3 regions of the Candidatus Thiodiazotropha sp. AKAK2 genome follow, and region 3 is predicted to be linked to each of the others. Evidence: predicted binding sites of a transcription regulator. Region 3 holds the regulator's gene; each other region holds the start of a gene.
What was found. Region 3 encodes FNR, which switches genes on or off when oxygen is low (the NO sensors DNR and NnrR bind a similar motif). Its sites were predicted from a motif close to TTGATNTANATCAA; they were not measured.
Positions count from the first base shown of each region.

Region 1 (5,812 bases), on a different contig from region 3:
ACTACCTGAAGATGACTGAAACCTCCGATCCTGCTGTTCACGGGCTGGACGAAATCGATGTCAGCCGGCAGACCTATCTTTCACTGGTGGATGGTTTCGTGGATGACATACACAGTTTCGTGGAAGCCCTGGAGCTTGAAGCGGAACAGAAAAACCAGCAGCTCCGTCTGATCCAGATCATTCTGCTCAGCTTCACTTTTCTGGTTGCCCTGATAAGCCTCTACCTGACAAAAATTTCCGTTCTGAACCCGTTGCGCAATCTACTTGCCTGCGCCAAAGCGGCTCGTCATGGTGACTTTTCGGTAAGAAGTCGATTTTTAAGCGAAGACGAACTGGGTCAGCTCGGTCATGCTTTCAATCTGATGGCTGACAACCTGTCAGTCATCTATTCAGATCTGGAATACCGCGTGGAAGAGAAAACCCAAGATCTGGAACAGAGTAATCGCACCCTCGAACTGCTCTACTCCACCACCAAACGCTTGAGTGACTCATCCCTCAACGAGCAGGTTCTGATTGCCGTGATTCACGATATCGAGGCCCTGCTCGGGGTTAACAATGGAACGATCTGCCTGGGTCAGCCCGGAGACCACCAGGCCTATCGGTACGCCTCGACCCGAAGCAAGGATATTCTGCTCAAAGACCAAAATGATGGCCAATGCGCTATGTGTCTTGGGGATGGTGAAACCCACAGTTTCCAGACCTGCGATCCAGCCAGCGGCAAGCGGATCAATATCTTTTCAACACCGATCCGGGATAAGGCCAAGTACTACGGCATCCTGATGGTCGAACTGCAGCCCTCACAAGAGCTGGAGGAGTGGCAGGCTCGCCTGTTGGAAACCGTTGCCAGCCATATCGGATTGGCAATATCAGTCACCCAGCAGGATATTCAAAACCGAAAAATGTCTTTGATGGAAGAGCGCAGTGTCATCGCCAGAGAGCTGCATGATTCGATAGCCCAGTCACTCTCCTATCTGAAGATTCAGGTGGCGCGCCTCGAAAAAGCCGTGAACGATGACCTGCCGAAAGAGGATGTACTACAGATCAGTTCCGTATTGAGGTCGGCGCTGAATGGCGCCTATCGACAGCTGAGAGAGCTGCTCACCACTTTCCGACTCAGGGTCACCGACGCCAACCTCGGCAGACTGATCAATCAGACCGTTGAAGAATTCACCAATCGCTCAGGCATTCCGATTGAATTCATCAATACCCTGGGCAACTGTCAATTTTCACCGAATGCCGAGATACATATCATTCAGATCATCCGGGAAGCGCTCTCCAACGTGATACGCCATGCGAATGCCACCGAAGCAAGAGTGAGTATGGATTGCGACCATCAGGGTCTGGTGACAGTCAACATCGAGGACAACGGCATTGGCATAGATGGTGAAGGTGATATGATGCAACACTATGGACTGCCGATCATGAAAGAGCGGGCGGAACATTTAGGTGGCGAACTACACATCAATGAGTCACCGATAGGCGGAACCCAGATCAATCTGGTCTTCACGATTGCTGATATTTCGAGCCGGGAATCGCAACGTCTTTTTACCGAGCAATTGAAAGATGCCTGAACAACACTACACACTGCTGGCGATAGACGATCACCCACTTTTCAGAAAAGGTGTCTCCGATCTGATCGATATGGATCCAGGCCTTGAACTGATCGGAGAAGCAGCCAATGGCGAGGATGGCCTGGTGCTGGCACGGGAGTTCAACCCGGATCTGATCCTGCTCGATATCAATATGAAGGGCACCAACGGCCTGGATACCTTGAAAGCCATCAAGAGTTTTGAGCTTGATTCAAGGGTCCTGATGCTCACCGTCTCAGATAATGAAGAGGATGTGCTCGCAGCACTGAAAAATGGTGCAGACGGCTATTTGCTGAAGGATATGGAGCCGGAAGATATTCTCAAATCGATCCGCAAAGCGGTAGAGGGCACCGTGGTCATCAGCGATCATTTGACTCAACTGCTGGCAAAAGCGCTGCGCGAGGACGACAGACTGGATACTCAATCCACCATGCCGGATCTCACCTCAAGGGAAAAGGAGATTCTTCAGCACATTGCCCAGGGACTGAGCAATAAACAGATCGCCACCAACCTTGCTATCTCAGAAGGCACGGTCAAAGTGCACGTCAAACATCTGCTGAAAAAGCTCAATCTCCACTCCAGAACCGAGGCTGCCGTTTGGGCCCTCAACCAGGGAAAAAACCTTCCAGCTAAACCTCTCTCCAGGGCCTGTTCAGACAGATTGCAATCAGTGCAATCGCTATTCCGCCGTTACCGCCAGATTTTACCCAAAACGAATTAGCATCTACTCACATTGGGGTATATAACGCTACCAATATATTGGTAAGTTACTGTTTTTTATTATTTTTTTCTTAAGATTTCGTATTGTTTCTTGATCCGAATCAAAGCAGTATTAAGGGCCTGGTGAAACACTTTCAGAAGCAAAAACATTGCGCCTCATAAAGGCCAATCAAATTCGACTGAACTCTATCAACCGAGGTCGCGACTGTTGTCAGGACACATCGACAGATCACAGTTTTTACGTGGTGACTTGCGCGGTCGACAAAGCGAGATACGACCACCCTGGTCGCAATCTGAAAGCAGCTTTACTGAACTTTGCGAACGCTGCAACGACTGCATTGAAGCCTGCCCCCAGAAGATCATTACGCTGGGTTCTGCCGGTTTTCCAAAAATCGATTTCTCTGTCGCCCAGTGCACATTTTGCGGCGATTGCGTAAAGGCCTGCAAACACCAGGCTCTGGGCTTTGACAGCGATCCGAACATGGCACCCTGGCACCTCGAACTGAGTATCGAAAAGAGCTGCCTGTCGCAAAACGGCGTGGTCTGCAGAAGCTGTGGCGATATCTGCGAAGAGGCTGCCATCTGCTTCAAGCTTGCTACCAGGGGGCGTTCCCTGCCACAGGTTGATCAGCAAAAGTGTAATAGCTGTGGAGCCTGTATTTCAGTTTGCCCCAGTCATTCCATTTCCATTTTGCCAGGCACACAGACCCAAGCGGCCTGACAGACCAATGCGAGGAATAAGCCATACATGAATATATGCAGCCTGATTGTCTATACGAAACCCGACCATGGCCCCCAAGTCTCCAAGCGCCTAACACAATACCAAGGTGTGGAAGTCCACGGTGGAATGATAGAGGACAAACTGATTGTTACTGTGGAAGACGAGGGTGAATCCATGTCACCGGTTTCAGACACTATGAATGAACTGCGCAATGTGGATGGCGTGGTGAGCACAACTTTGATTTATCACTATGGCGGTGAAGAGTCGATGGAGGAAATGAACCGTGAAATTAACTAGAAGAGATTTTATAAAAAGCAATGCTGTAGCAGCCGCTGCATCCGTGGCCGGCGTCACCCTTCCTGTGTCCAGCGCTGTTGCTGCCGATGCAGATGATGGCATCCGTTGGGACAAAGCGGCCTGCCGCTACTGCGGTACTGGTTGTAGCGTCTTGATGGGTGTCAAAGACGGTAAGGTCGTCGCCAGTCAGGGCGATCCGGATGCACCGGTCAACAAGGGCCTGAACTGTATCAAAGGGTACTTTCTACCGAAGATCCTCTATGGAGAGGATCGTCTGACCAAACCCTTGCTGAGAAAGACCAACGGCAAATATGACAAGAACGGCAAGTTCGAGGCCGTTAGCTGGGAAGAGGCTTTCCAGACCATGGCTGATAAGTGGGTAGCCGCACGTAAGGCCAAAGGACCCAAGGGTGTCGGCATGTTCGGCTCAGGTCAGTGGACTGTTTGGGAAGGCTATGCCGCACAGAAACTGCTGAAGGCAGGTTTCCGCTCCAACAGCCTGGAACCCAATGCACGCCACTGTATGGCTTCTGCCGTGGGCGCTTTCATGCGCGCTTTCGGTATCGATGAGCCGATGGGCTGTTATGACGATCTGGAACACGCCGATGTGTTCGTGCTCTGGGGCGCCAACATGGCGGAGATGCATCCGATTCTCTGGTCCCGCCTCACCGATACCCGTCTGACCAAGCCCGGTTGTGAAGTCCATGTACTTTCAACCTTCGAGCATCGCTGCTACGAGCTGGCTGACAACGGCATGATCTTTGAGCCCCAGACCGATCTGGCGATCCTCAACTACATTGCCAACTACATCATTCAGAACAAGGCCTACAACAAGGAGTTTATCGACAAGCACGTCAATTTCACCAAGACACCAACCGATATCGGTTATGGTCTGCGTGCCACTGATCCACGCGAAAAGGCGGCCAAAAATCGCAACAAGGGCAAGCTCTCCAAGATCAGTTTCGAAGAGTATGCCAAATCGGTTGAGCCCTACACCCTGGAGTACACCTCAAAGCTCTCCAAGGTTCCGAAGGATCAGCTGCTGAAACTGGCCAAGGCCTATGCCGATCCGAACAAGAAGGTCTCCTCCTACTGGACCATGGGCTTTAACCAGCACACCCGCGGTGTCTGGGTCAACGGCCTCTGCTACAACGTCCATCTGCTGATGGGCAAGATCGCCGAGCCGGGCAACAGCCCCTTCTCCCTCACCGGTCAGCCATCCGCCTGCGGCACCGCCCGCGAGGTTGGTACCTTTACCCACAGGTTGCCCGCAGACCTGGTGACCAAGAAGGACGCCCACTGTAAGTTCGCCGAGAAGACCTGGAAGCTGCCTGCCGGGACCATTCCCCGGGCCAACGGTAAAACCGACGGCGCCGACCAGACCGACATCAGCGGCAAACCCATGGGCAAGACCCTGATCCACGCCGTAGCCATGCATCGCGCCCTGAATGACGGCAAGATGAATACCTTCTGGGTCATGTGTAACAACAACATGCAGGCCGCCGCCAACATGAATGATGAGAGTTATCCCGGTTGGCGTAATCCGGACAATTTCATCACCGTGTCTGATCCCTATCCGACCGTATCGGCCCAGGCTGCGGATCTGATTCTGCCTACAGCGATGTGGATCGAAAAGGAAGGTGCCTATGGTAACGCCGAGCGGCGTACCCAGTTCTGGCGTCAGCAGGTCGCTGCACCCGGTGAGGCAAAATCCGACGTCTGGCAGGTCATGGAGTTCGCCAAGTATGTCAAAGTGAAAGACGTCTGGCCGGAAGATCTGATCGCCAAGATGCCTGAGTATGCCGACAAGACCCTGTTCGATGTGCTCTATGCCAACGGCCAGGTCGACAAGTTCCCGGTAGAGCAGGTTACCGACACCCGTGGCAACAAGTACGAAAACGATGAGTCCAAGGACTTCGGTTTCTATGTACAGAAAGGGTTGTTTGAAGAGTATCGCCTGTTCAACTCTGCCGAGGGGATCCCGAAGAAAGGCCACGAAATGGCCGACTTCGACGCCTACCACAAGGTGCGTGGCCTGCGTTGGCCGGTCATTGATGGCAAGGAGACCCTGTGGCGCTTCCGCGAGGGCTACGATCCCCATGTAGCCAAGGGTGAAGGGGTTAAATTCTATGGCAAGCCCGATGGCAGAGCCAACATCATTACCGCCCCCTATGAGCCCGCCGCTGAGCCGCCGGACAAAGAGTACGATCTGTGGCTCTGCACCGGACGGGTATTGGAGCACTGGCACTCCGGTTCCATGACCCGTCGCGTACCCGAGCTCTATCGTGCCGTCCCAGACGCGGTGGTCTACATGAATCCGAAAGATGCCAAGAAACGGCGTCTGCGTAACGGTGCATTGGCCAAGCTCACCTCCCGTCGTGGTGAGATCGTCTGCAAGGTCGACACCAAGGGCCGCAACAAGTGTCCGGAAGGGCTGGTTTTCGTTCCCTGGTTCGATGCTGGACGCCTGGTCAACAAGCTGACC
Region 1 is NZ_JBSYOP010000006.1:85,417-91,228, reverse strand. It holds gene AC4IE8_RS01455 (type IV pili methyl-accepting chemotaxis transducer N-terminal domain-containing protein) at 1-1,571, shown strand, start outside; gene narL (two-component system response regulator NarL) at 1,564-2,310, shown strand; gene napF (ferredoxin-type protein NapF) at 2,518-3,030, shown strand; gene AC4IE8_RS01440 (chaperone NapD) at 3,058-3,327, shown strand; gene napA (nitrate reductase catalytic subunit NapA) at 3,314-5,812, shown strand, end outside.
Region 1: the regulator FNR is predicted to act here: its motif matches at 2,401-2,414, upstream of napF (ferredoxin-type protein NapF).

Region 2 (5,812 bases), on a different contig from region 3:
GCCGCCTGCTCATAGAATTGGTAGATCTCTTCTTTCGGCCAGTAGAACAGAATGGGTCCGAGTGACAACTTAGGATTGGTGCTCATGAATTACTGCCAGGGTCTGTAATAGGGGCCGAGGGTGGTTGAGTTGCCTTCTGAAACCTGGTCGAGGGCACTTTGCCAGGCGGCTTGTGGCTGATAACTTTGCGGGTCGCGCTGACAGGCGTCGATGGCGGCACGCCAAATTTTGGTAACTTGGGCGATATACGCAGGCGCCCGTTGTCGACCTTCGATTTTGATCGCCCTGACCCCCGACTCATAGAGTTGGGGCAGAAGCTCCAGTGTATTCAGAGAGGTGGGCTCTTCGATGGCATAGTAAGTGTTGTCTCCCACGGCAAAACGACCTTTGCATATGGTGGGATAACCGGCCTGTTCCTCCCGGCCATATCGGTCGGTCAGGATACCGTTGAGACGGGATTCCAGCCCTTCACTTGTCTCCCGATATTCAACAAATTGTGCCGGGGAGCAGGCGCCGTGGGTGTTGGGTGATTCACCGGTAACATAGGAGGAGAGTATGCAACGTCCCTCAACCATCACACAAAGGCTGCCGAAACCGAAAATCTCTATCTCGACCTGGGTATTTTCGATCACCTGCTTGACCTGGCTGAGTGATAACACCCGTGGCAGCACGGCCCGCTTAATGTCAAATGAGTCGGCATAAAACGCCAGTGCTTCATAGTTGGTGCTCGAGGCTTGAACGGACAGATGCAGGTTCAGGTCGGGATAGCTGTTATGGGCATACCCCAGGATACCGATGTCGGCGCAGATCAGGGCATCAACACCAAGTGATGCAGCGCTATCCACCGCCTGACACCAACGTTCCCAGCCCTCAGGTCTAGGGTAGGTGTTGATCGCCATGAAGACCCGTTTACCGCGGGATTTAGCATAACTGATCCCTTCTCTGGCCCGTTTCAGATTAAAGTTGAGTCCGGGAAAATGGCGGGCGTTGGTATCGTTTTGCAGCCCAAAGTAGACCGCGTCCGCACCGTTATCGACGGCTGCTTTGAGGGAGGGTAGATTGCCGGCCGGGCAGACCAGTTCCATATTGCTTCTCATAGTTAATAATCCGGCAAATAGTTCATATGAATTCAGGCGACGTTTCGGCAGCTCTGGCGGCGACGCTGCAGTTCCCGGGTGATGCCATTTAACACCCGCCATTTCAGTGTGCACCAGGCGGGTGTCAGAAGAATTTTTTCGGAAGCGGTGCCGGTTAGTCTGTGCCAGACGATGTTGTCGGGGGCCTGTTCCACCAGATCGGCAGCGATCTGGATATATTCGTTCATCGTCAAAGGGGTGTATTCGCCGTTTCGCCAACTGTTTGCCAGCTGGGTTCCTTTGACCACATGCAGCGGGTGCAGCTTGAGGCCGTCTGTACCGAGCGTTGTAACCCGCCGTAGACTCTCCCGGTTATGCTGGACAGTTTCACCAGGTAGACCGGCGATCAAATGGGTGCAGACCTTGATGCCTCGGCTTCTCGCTCTGAGTACCGCATCCTGGTATTCGGCGAACCCATGTCCCCGATTGACCTGTTCCAGGGTCTCATCAAAAGCGGATTGCAGGCCAAGTTCCAGCCAGATCTCATAACCTTGTGCCTGATAACCGGAGAGTAATTCCAATACCCCGTCGGGAACGCAGTCAGGCCGGGTGCCGATCGAGAGCCCGATGACGTCCTGCTCGGCAAGTGCCTCATCATAGCGTTCCGTCAGCCGCTCAAGTGAGTCGTAGGTGTTTGTATATGCTTGAAAATAGGCAAGATATTTTTTTGCACCGGTACGCTTTCGAATAACCTCCCGGCCGGCTTGCAACTGCTCGTTGATCGGTTTCGGGCGGCGACCATTGGGGCTGAACGAGACGTTGTTGCAGAAAGTGCAGCCGCCAAGTCCTTTGGTACCGTCTCTGTTAGGGCAGGTGAACGCTGTATCAAGCGCAATTTTATGCACTCTCTCCCCATATCGATTGAGCAGATACTGCCCGAATGTGGGGAGTTGTTCAGCCAGGGTGGTCATGAGGATCAGCCCACAACATTGAGTTCGCGGCGACGAAATTTCACTTTCAGTTGTCTTGCGATACCTTCGCAGGCTTCAATATCGACCCCATCCAGGCCAACGATCGCCGTGGCAGTCACATCCGGGATATATTTTGTTGCCCGATCAAGAAATGCCAGCATGGCCTGGTAGGAGCCAGGCAGGTTGGGACGGCAGTGCTGATCGTAAATCTCACTGTTTTGCGCGTTCAGCGAGACCGATAGGGCATCGACGCATTCCGCCAACTCAGGCAGGGTGTCTTGTTTGTGCACCAGGTTGGAGAGTCCATCCGTATTGACCCGCACACGTCCGCCGTGCTGTTTGACATGGCGGGCGACCTCCAGCAGTACATTGAGCCTGAGCGTGGGTTCGCCATAGCCACAAAAGACAACCTCATCATATTTGGACACATCGCCAAGGGATGTGATCACCTCTTCAGCCGTGGGGCGGTGGTGAATGGTCAGATCGTAACCCTGTACCGTCATATCACCCTGGGTCTTTGGGCAGAAAGCACACTCAAGGGTGCAGCGGTCAGTAATGCTGAGATAGAGATTGTTGCCGATTTGGTAGCTGATCTGCTGTTGCACGATGCTCTCATAGAGTGAGTTTAGAGAGGCTATCCTAGCGTTTGAATTGAGCGAAACAATGACTTTGGTCAAGTCAATCACTGAGACAAAAGGATAGTACAACCGGTTTTTTACACTTATTTAGATCAGAGGGATTGTTGGATTCCAAGAGAGGCGGTCTGCAGTAATCGTGCACTACTTATTTACCGCCACCCATTGTCTTCATCATTTTCTGGCAGATCACCTTGAAGTTCTCGAACTGCTGGCGTGTAACCCCTGGCCCGCTTAAGCCATTATCGGCATAAAAAAGTCCCACCGGTTTGTTACGGATGAAGATCGACATGGAGACGAATCCACTGGTATTGATCTGTTCTTTCGCCTCTTGGGGGATCATGGGAAGGTATTTTTCAGCATTATCCTTATTCAGGATAATTGCTTGAGGTTTGGTTAATAATATCTTGAATAGACTCGGTTTTTTTGTGTCTAATGCAAATCCTTTCAGGGACAGTTGCTGTTCCGACTCTATGACCAGGCGGGACCTGATCATGGCGTGATCGGGGGTAAGCATGGCAAACATGGTGCGGCTCAGGCCGAGATCATCGTGCATCTGTTGCAAGGCGCTGTTGAGCATCTCCTGCAAAGGGTTGCTCTTTTGCGCCGGTGGCGCAGGCGTGTTGCTGACGGCGGCAGGCTTTTGCTGTTTCGGTGGTGGCGTTTCCGCTTCAGGCACTGACTTGCCGGTGCTGGGCTCAGCCTTCTGAACTGGTGCCGGTTGAGGTTTTTCCGCTACAGCCTTTTTCGGCGGGGGAGGACTTTTGGCTGGTTGCTCCGATTTTTTACTGGCAGGCTTTGTGGTGGGCTTCGGATCACCGCTGATGATATAGAAACCCGGTAGCGGCAGGGGAAGGGTGTGCAGATCCCGTGCGGCTTCCGCAGCCAGCTGGTGTAGGGCTGAGATGGCATTTTCCTGGGGGATTTCCAGGAACTCGGCCAACAGCTCCAGATTCCCGATGGTCTTTTCCCGCCGCCAACCCAGGCTGGTTTCTCTGGCAATCGCTGAGGAGAGCATCACAGAGAGGGGTTTGGGCAGAAAACTGTTGGAGATGCCCTGTGACTCTATGATCAGATCCGGTAGCTGCCAACGTTCGCTCAAGCGGATATTGAGTGTCTCGAATGTACAGCCCAACTCGGCTTTGGCAACACTCTCCCGGTCATCCCCACCGAGAATTTTGTTTTGCACACGTTGCATCTCATCCGGAACCACAGACCACAGGGCCATCTCGCCGATATCGTGCAGCAGGGCCCCGGTATAGAGTCCATCCGTGTCCGGCAGATTCCGCATCTTGGCCAAACTGCGGACATAAAGTGCTGCATGAGCCGCCCGACTGTAGCCATTGTAGAGACCGCGTCTTGGGGGACCTTTCAGTTTATCCTCGAGCGAAGGCAGGGTTTTACTCGCCTGTTCGATCAACTCCATCCCCAGCATCGGGATGGCCAGTGTGATTCGGGTGATCGGCTCCTTGGGTTGAGTGGGTAGCTGGCTGAGCTTTTGCATCACATACAGGCTGAACCCCGGATCTCGGGAGATCACTTCCGAAAGCCGGTTATGGTTAACACTGGATTTATTGAGTAGGTCCCTGACCTGGGTCAGGGTGCGCTGCATGACGGGAAGGGGCTCAGACGAGAGCTGCCGTACCCACGCTTCAACGGTTTGGGACATAGCCTGCAAATATTATGGTTGATGAGGTTTTCTGCATTCAGAAACACCCCGGGGTTTATTGATAAAACGCTACCAGAGTATCGGTTTTTTAGTTTATCGCTCCAAGATAAAACCTATGCGATGCGCTGGCAAGGTCTGATTGGTCCAGCAACCGGTAATCTGCCTGTTGGTCGGTAGGGAAAATTACTTGGTTTCTGCGGGAACGGGGGGGTGTTAAACTAACCGGTTTGAATATTCGGTATTGAGAGGTTTGTATGGCAGGACACAGTAAGTGGGCCAATATCAAGCATAAAAAGGCTGCAAATGATAAAAAGCGCGGCAAGATCTGGACCAAATTGATCCGTGAGATCACAGTCGCTGCCCGCATGGGGGGTGGTGATCCCAATGCCAACCCCCGATTGCGTCTGGCAATGGACAAAGGACTTGGCGCCAACATGCCCAAAGATACCATTGAACGGGCGATCAAACGGGGTGCCGGCGGCAGCGATGGTGAGAATTACGATGAGATTCGCTATGAAGGTTATGGGCCCGGTGGCACGGCCGTGATGGTGGATTGCATGACCGACAACCGCAATCGCACAGCCTCAGAAGTCCGTCACGCCTTCAGTAAGCTGGGCGGCAACCTTGGTACCGATGGGTCGGTGGCCTATCTGTTCACCAAACAGGGCATCATCAGTTTTGCATCCGGCTCCGATGAAGAGCAGGTTATGGATGCGGCACTTGAGGCCGGCGCTGAGGATGTGCTCACCAATGATGACGGCTCCATCGATGTGATCGCCACACCGGAGAGCTTCTCCGAGGTGAAGGATGCCCTGTTTCAGGCGGGATTAGAGCCGGAAAATGATGAGGTTACCTATGTGGCTTCGACCCAGGCGGAGCTGGATGAGGGGGATGCGGACAAATTGCTGCGTATGATCGATATGCTTGAAGATCTCGACGATGTGCAGAATGTCTACACCAATGCAGAGATTTCAGACGAAATCCTCGATGCAGTTGGTTGAATGCTGAGGATAATCGGCATTGATCCGGGCTCTCGGATTACCGGATTTGGATTGATCGAATCCGATGGTGTACACACCACCCATCTGTTCCATGGCGTGTTACGTCTGGAGGGCGAAGCACTGGCGCCCAGACTGGGACAGATTTTTACCGGCATCAGTGAAGTGATCAACCAGTACCAGCCTGAAGTGATGGCGATTGAACAGGTCTTCGTTTCGAAGAATCCTTCATCGGCACTCAAGCTGGGGCAGGCCAGAGGTGCGGCGATCTGTGCTGCGGTCAATCAGGGATTGTCGGTGGCGGAATACTCCCCCAGAGGGATCAAGCAGGCTGTTGTGGGGACCGGCCGGGCGGAAAAAACCCAGGTCCAGCACATGGTGCAGATGTTGCTGAAGCTGCAGAAAAAGCCCCAGGCCGACGCAGCCGATGCCTTGGCCGTGGCATTGAGCCATGCCCACAGCA
Region 2 is NZ_JBSYOP010000033.1:220,257-226,068, reverse strand. It holds gene AC4IE8_RS16290 (U32 family peptidase) at 1-86, opposite strand, end outside; gene ubiU (ubiquinone anaerobic biosynthesis protein UbiU) at 90-1,085, opposite strand; gene mnmL (tRNA modification radical SAM protein MnmL/YtqA) at 1,130-2,047, opposite strand; gene AC4IE8_RS16275 (TatD family nuclease-associated radical SAM protein) at 2,053-2,652, opposite strand; gene AC4IE8_RS16270 (HDOD domain-containing protein) at 2,831-4,351, opposite strand; gene AC4IE8_RS16265 (YebC/PmpR family DNA-binding transcriptional regulator) at 4,606-5,352, shown strand; gene ruvC (crossover junction endodeoxyribonuclease RuvC) at 5,353-5,812, shown strand, end outside.
Region 2: the regulator FNR is predicted to act here: its motif matches at 2,711-2,724, upstream of AC4IE8_RS16275 (TatD family nuclease-associated radical SAM protein).

Region 3 (5,812 bases):
GTCGGGCCACCCGCTGAATGAAGTTGGTCTGACGGCAGAGAAACGCCGGGGTCTGCAACACATCCACACACTCGGACAACTCTTCCAGGGGGGTATCCTCGTGTACATCGGTAAGCACCGGCACAGCCAGCTCCTGCCTTACCTTCTGTAGAATCTGCATACCCTGCTCCATACCGGGACCACGGTAACTCTCAGCCGAGGAACGGTTCGCCTTGTCGAAGGAGGATTTGTAAATAAAGGGTATCTGCAACGCCTCACAGAGCTCCTTCAACGCACCGGCACTGTCCATGGCAAGTTGTTCACTCTCGATCACACAGGGACCGGCAATCAGAAACAGGGGGCGATTCAGCCCGATCTCAAAATCACACAGCTTCACTGCCCACCATCCCTGTGCTTGCGGGCGGCCTCAATGAAACCGGAAAAGAGAGGATGCCCATGGCGCGGTGTGGAGGTGAACTCCGGGTGGAACTGGCAGGCGACAAACCAGGGATGGTCAGGAATTTCAACGATCTCAACCAATCGACCATCCACCGAGCGACCGGATACTTTCATACCGGCTGTGACAATGTCATCCAGGTAGCTGTTATTGAACTCATAGCGATGACGATGACGCTCCACAATCACATCCTTATTGTAGAGTTGATGGGTAAGGCTACCGGACTGCAGGTTGCACTCCTGACCGCCGAGCCGCATGGTGCCGCCCAGGTCGGAGTTTTCGCTGCGCTTTTCCAGTTGCCCGTCGGCGTTCAGCCACTCCACGATCAGGCCAATCACCGGATTGGGTGTCGAGCGATCGAATTCGGTACTATGGGCACCCTCCAATCCCGCCACATGACGGGCAAACTCAATCACCGCCACCTGCATCCCAAGGCAGATACCCAGATAGGGGATACGGTTTTCACGGGCATAGCGTACAGCCTCGATCTTGCCCTCTACACCCCGGTTTCCGAAGCCGCCAGGCACCAGAATGGCATCCATACCCTCCAGGCTCTCGGTGCCGCTCTTCTCGATCTGCTCTGAATCCACATAGTGAATCACCACCCGGTTGCCGGTATGCACACCCGCATGCACCAGGGCCTCGGAAAGGGATTTATAGGCTTCGGTAAGGTGAACATATTTACCCACCATGGCCACCTTCACCTCGCCTTCGAGATTATCCAGCCCTTCGAGAAAGGCTTCCCACTCCGAAAGATTGGCAGGGGGAAGATTCAGACCGAATCGCTGGTTTACCAGCTCATCCATACCCTGAGCATGCAGCAGCACCGGAATTCGATAGATGGAGTCGGCATCCACCGCAGAGATGACCGCCTCTTCAGGCACATTGGTGAACAGAGCGATCTTTCTGCGTTCCGGCTCCGGCAGGGGCTGCTCCGAACGGCAGACCAGGATATCCGGCTGAATACCGATCGAGCGCAACTCTTTCACTGAGTGCTGGGTCGGCTTGGTTTTGATCTCACCTGACGCCTTGATATAGGGAACCAGGGTCAAATGCATGAACATGGCCCGCTGATGGCCCATCTCCACACCCATCTGACGAATCGCCTCTAGAAAAGGCAGAGATTCGATATCACCGACGGTGCCACCGATCTCCACCAGACAGATATCCTTATCCCCGGCGCCGAGCAGAACGCTCTCCTTAATCTGATTCGTTATGTGTGGAATTACCTGTACCGTACCACCCAGATACTCGCCCTTGCGCTCCTTGCGGATCACCTGTTCGTAGATCTGGCCGGTGGTGAAGTTGTTATTGCACCCCATGGTGCTGTCGATGAATCTTTCGTAGTGACCGAGATCCAGATCGGTTTCCGATCCGTCCTCCGTTACGAACACTTCACCATGCTGAAAAGGGCTCATGGTGCCGGGATCCACATTGATATAGGGATCCAGCTTGATCATGGTGACATCCAGGCCGCGAGCCTCGAGGAGTGCGGCCAGTGAGGCTGAGGCGATACCTTTACCAAGCGAGGAAACCACACCGCCCGTAATGAAAATAAAACTGGTCATGAAATTCTGCTTACCAGGGTTAGAGTGCAGGGAATGGGATATAGGACGGGGGTAAACAGTACCAGATTGGCCCTCTTCACTCAATCTCGAAGGGCTGGTTGGCCACAGAGCCGTGATAACCCCCAAGGGGGGAAGAATTCGTTTGAATATCACCGCTCAAGGTCTATAATCGATTGGCGTGTTTCGCAAATAACAACTACTGAGGCAAGCAGTACTTTACCCGATCGTCCAGGCCATTTTTTTGGCCGACCTCGTTGTGAAGTCCTCAAGCATCGTATGATGGAGGCTTACGAAGCCACTTTTATACATCACCGATGGTAGTATCAAAACAATCATTTGAGAGGAAGAAAGCATGACTAAATTTGCTAAAGTTCTGAGCATCGCTGCTCTTGTAGCTGCGTCTACCAGCGCTTCTGCCTGGTGGGGCGGTCCTGGCTATGGTAACCGCGGCTGGAACAATGACGGTTGGGGCGATGGTTGGGGTGATGGCTCCGGTGATTTCAGCTTCGGCATGAGTGGTAATGCCCGCGGTTCTGGCTATGGCCGGGGTAACAACTACTACCGTGACTATGGTGGCTATGGACCTTATGGTTACGGCGCTCCATACGGCTATGGTGCTCCTTATGGCGCTCCTTACGGTGCTCCATACGGCTATCCTGCGCCTCCAGCTGCAGCACCTGCACCAGCTGCACCGGCTCAATAAGCCTACCCATGTGCAGAAAAGCCGGCCTTCTGGCCGGCTTTTTTTTGCTCCCAGCCACCCTGGATACAAGTCCTGCAATGATCCAAAGTAATAAAAAAACTAAAACGACTTGATCAACATCAAGAATTTCTGGAAAAATAGGCCGGGTGCTGGTTCACAAAAAATTGAGAGACACGGATGTGGTTGTAGGATGGGGAGACAAGCTATCCGCTCCGACAGGCTGTTTGTCGGGAATAGCGGTATAAGTGGCTCCAGTGGTTTAAACACCAACCTCTGGGAGCTGTAACGCCATTGAGGAAATTGAGGTCATCTCGGAAAGGAAATGATACCCCTTAAGCGTAAACCGTCTTTACCAAGCGTTGATATCAAAGCACCCCGCATGCCGGAGCGATCACTTGACTAGCAGAAAAGTTGTCTCATTTGAAAATATCAAGGTAGCCTGCAAGAACTGCAGTCTGGCCACTCTCTGTCTACCGATGGGATTGACACCGGATGACGTGGAGCGCCTTGACTGCATCATTAAACGGGGGCGGCCCTACCATCGGGGGGACCACCTCTACCGTGGTGGTGACAAGTTCCACAGCCTGCGGGTCATTACCAGCGGCTCGGTAAAAACCTACAGCCCCAACGAAGATGGTGGAGAACAGGTACTGGGCTTCCACCTTCCGGGTGAGCTGATCGGCCTGGATGCCATTCAGGATGATTGCCACACCTGCTCGGCGATCGCCCTTGAGACCACAGCGGTGTGCGAGATCCCCTTCTCCCAGCTGGAGTCCCTGAGCGCCATCATGCCCAGCCTGCAGCACCAGATGTACCGCCTGCTGAGCCGGGAGATCGGCCAGGATACGGAAATGCTGACCCTGCTGGGTAAAAAGAGTGCCGAAGAGCGCCTGGCCACCTTTCTGCTCAGTTTCTCGGAGCGATTCAAGCAACGGGGATTTTCAGCCAGCGACTTCTTTCTGAGTATGTCCCGTCATGAAATCGGTAACTATCTTGGCCTGGCCGTTGAAACAGTCAGCCGGCTGTTTACCCGTTTTCAGGATGAAAATCTGCTGAGAGTGGAGCGCAAGCACGTTCAGTTGCTCGACATCCCCAGACTCTACGACATCGTGCAGGGCTGCGACAGCGCCAAATCGAGTCAATCGAGGGTCTGACGAAGGGTCTGTTAGCCGATACGACTGCTACGGCTGTTTGTGCCAGATACAGGCTTCACCCATCGCTTCAAGCTGCCGCTGATGAGCTTCCAACTCGGACTCAACCGCCTGGATCACCTTCAGAGGTGGACGATCGGTGGCCAAACGACGGATATTGTCGGCCGCGCGCTCCTCACCACCCTGCCGACCCAGCTCATCATCCAACACCAGCGCTGCCTGACCGCCGGTCATCATCAGATAGACATCCGCCAGTATCTCCGCATCGAGTAGCGCTCCATGGAGCTCACGATGAGAGTTGTCGATATCGTAGCGTTTACACAGGGCATCGAGGCTGTTCCTCTGCCCCGGATGCATCTTCTTTGCCATCACCAGGGTATCGGTAACCGCGCAAAGGCTGTCAATACGCTGGGAATCATGCATCAGTTTCAGCTCATTATCGAGGAATCCCACGTCAAACGGGGCGTTGTGGATGATCAGCTCGGCGCCGCGTACATACTCCACAAAATCCTGGGCCACATCGCAAAATTTAGGTTTATCGGCAAGAAACTCGTTGGTGATGCCATGCACCTCGATGGCCCCGGCATCGATCTCCCGATCCGGTTGGAGAAACTGATGAAAATTGTTACCGGTCAGCCGTCTGTCAACCAGCTCGACACAGCCGATCTCAATGATCCTGTGGCCCTGTTCAGGCTCCAGACCTGTGGTTTCCGTATCGAGTACGATCTGACGCATCATCCTACAGCTCCTGGATGCCCTTGTTGGCCAGCTGGTCCGCCAACTCATTGCCGGGATGCCCTGCATGCCCTTTCACCCAGTACCAATCCACCTGGTGCTTGTTAACCTCGCTGTCGAGGATCTGCCACAGATCGGCATTTTTCACCGCCTTCCTGGCAGCCGTCTTCCAGCCATTCTTTTTCCAGTTGTGAATCCATTGGGTAATGCCGTTTTTGACATACTGGGAGTCGGTGGTCACAGCGACACGACTGGACCGTTTCAGCTGCTGCAACCCCTTGATGACCGCCAGCAGCTCCATACGGTTATTGGTGGTGGTGGCCTCCCCCCCATAGAGGTGCTTCTCATGATCGCCATAGCGCAAGACCACGCCCCAGCCGCCAGGCCCGGGGTTTCCCTTGCAGGCGCCGTCCGTAAAGAGTTCTACATGCTGTGTCATCGAATTCTGTTGCAATCCATGGTAGGGGTAATTCAGGCACCGTTTCTGATTGTGGGTTCCGCTGCGGTGGGAATGACCCGCTTCTTCACCGACCATTTCGGCCGGATCGGTGTAATCGTCACCACGCGCTTCACCGCCAGTATGATATACACACCACCAAAATTCGGATAGACCTTGTCACCGATCTGTTCCATAAACTGCAACTTCTGCATCACACCCTGGTGCTGGATCGGAGGCCGGTAGTTCAGATACTGGATCTCCAGCAGATCGAAGCCCAGCAGTGCCAGCCAATCCAGTACCCGCCGACTGCTGAAAAAGTGGCCACACCAGGGTGGATTGGATGAGCGCATGCGCAGCAACCTCACCCCACCCCAAAGACTCCAGGGGTTGAAACCACTCAGTAGCAGCTTTCCCTCGGGTATCAGAATCCGCTCAACTTCGCGCAACACCTGGTGCGGATCAAGGGAAAAATCGAGGGTATGGGGCAACAGCACCCCATCCACACTGTCGGTGGCAAACGGCAGATGGCTTGGATCAGCCTGTAATTCACTCGGTTGACCGGAGTTGCCGATCCCCATCACTAGCCGGTTACGGGCTGGACTGAACTGCAACAGCTCCTCACCCACCCCCTGATGACCGATCTGCACCAGATGGTAGCCGAACATGGCAGAGAGATGGCGCTCAAGCGGGATCCGTTCCTGGGCGATAAGATTCGCTCCAAGATGGGTATCGAACCACTCCTGAATGTGATTCTGTTGGCAAGATCGCAGTTTTAGCCGC
Region 3 is NZ_JBSYOP010000021.1:196,929-202,740, forward strand. It holds gene kdsA (3-deoxy-8-phosphooctulonate synthase) at 1-376, opposite strand, end outside; gene pyrG (CTP synthase) at 373-2,004, opposite strand; gene AC4IE8_RS08705 (sulfur globule family protein) at 2,357-2,707, shown strand; gene fnr (fumarate/nitrate reduction transcriptional regulator Fnr) at 3,103-3,861, shown strand; gene dnaQ (DNA polymerase III subunit epsilon) at 3,889-4,593, opposite strand; gene rnhA (ribonuclease HI) at 4,598-5,032, opposite strand; gene AC4IE8_RS08725 (class I SAM-dependent methyltransferase) at 5,065-5,812, opposite strand, start outside.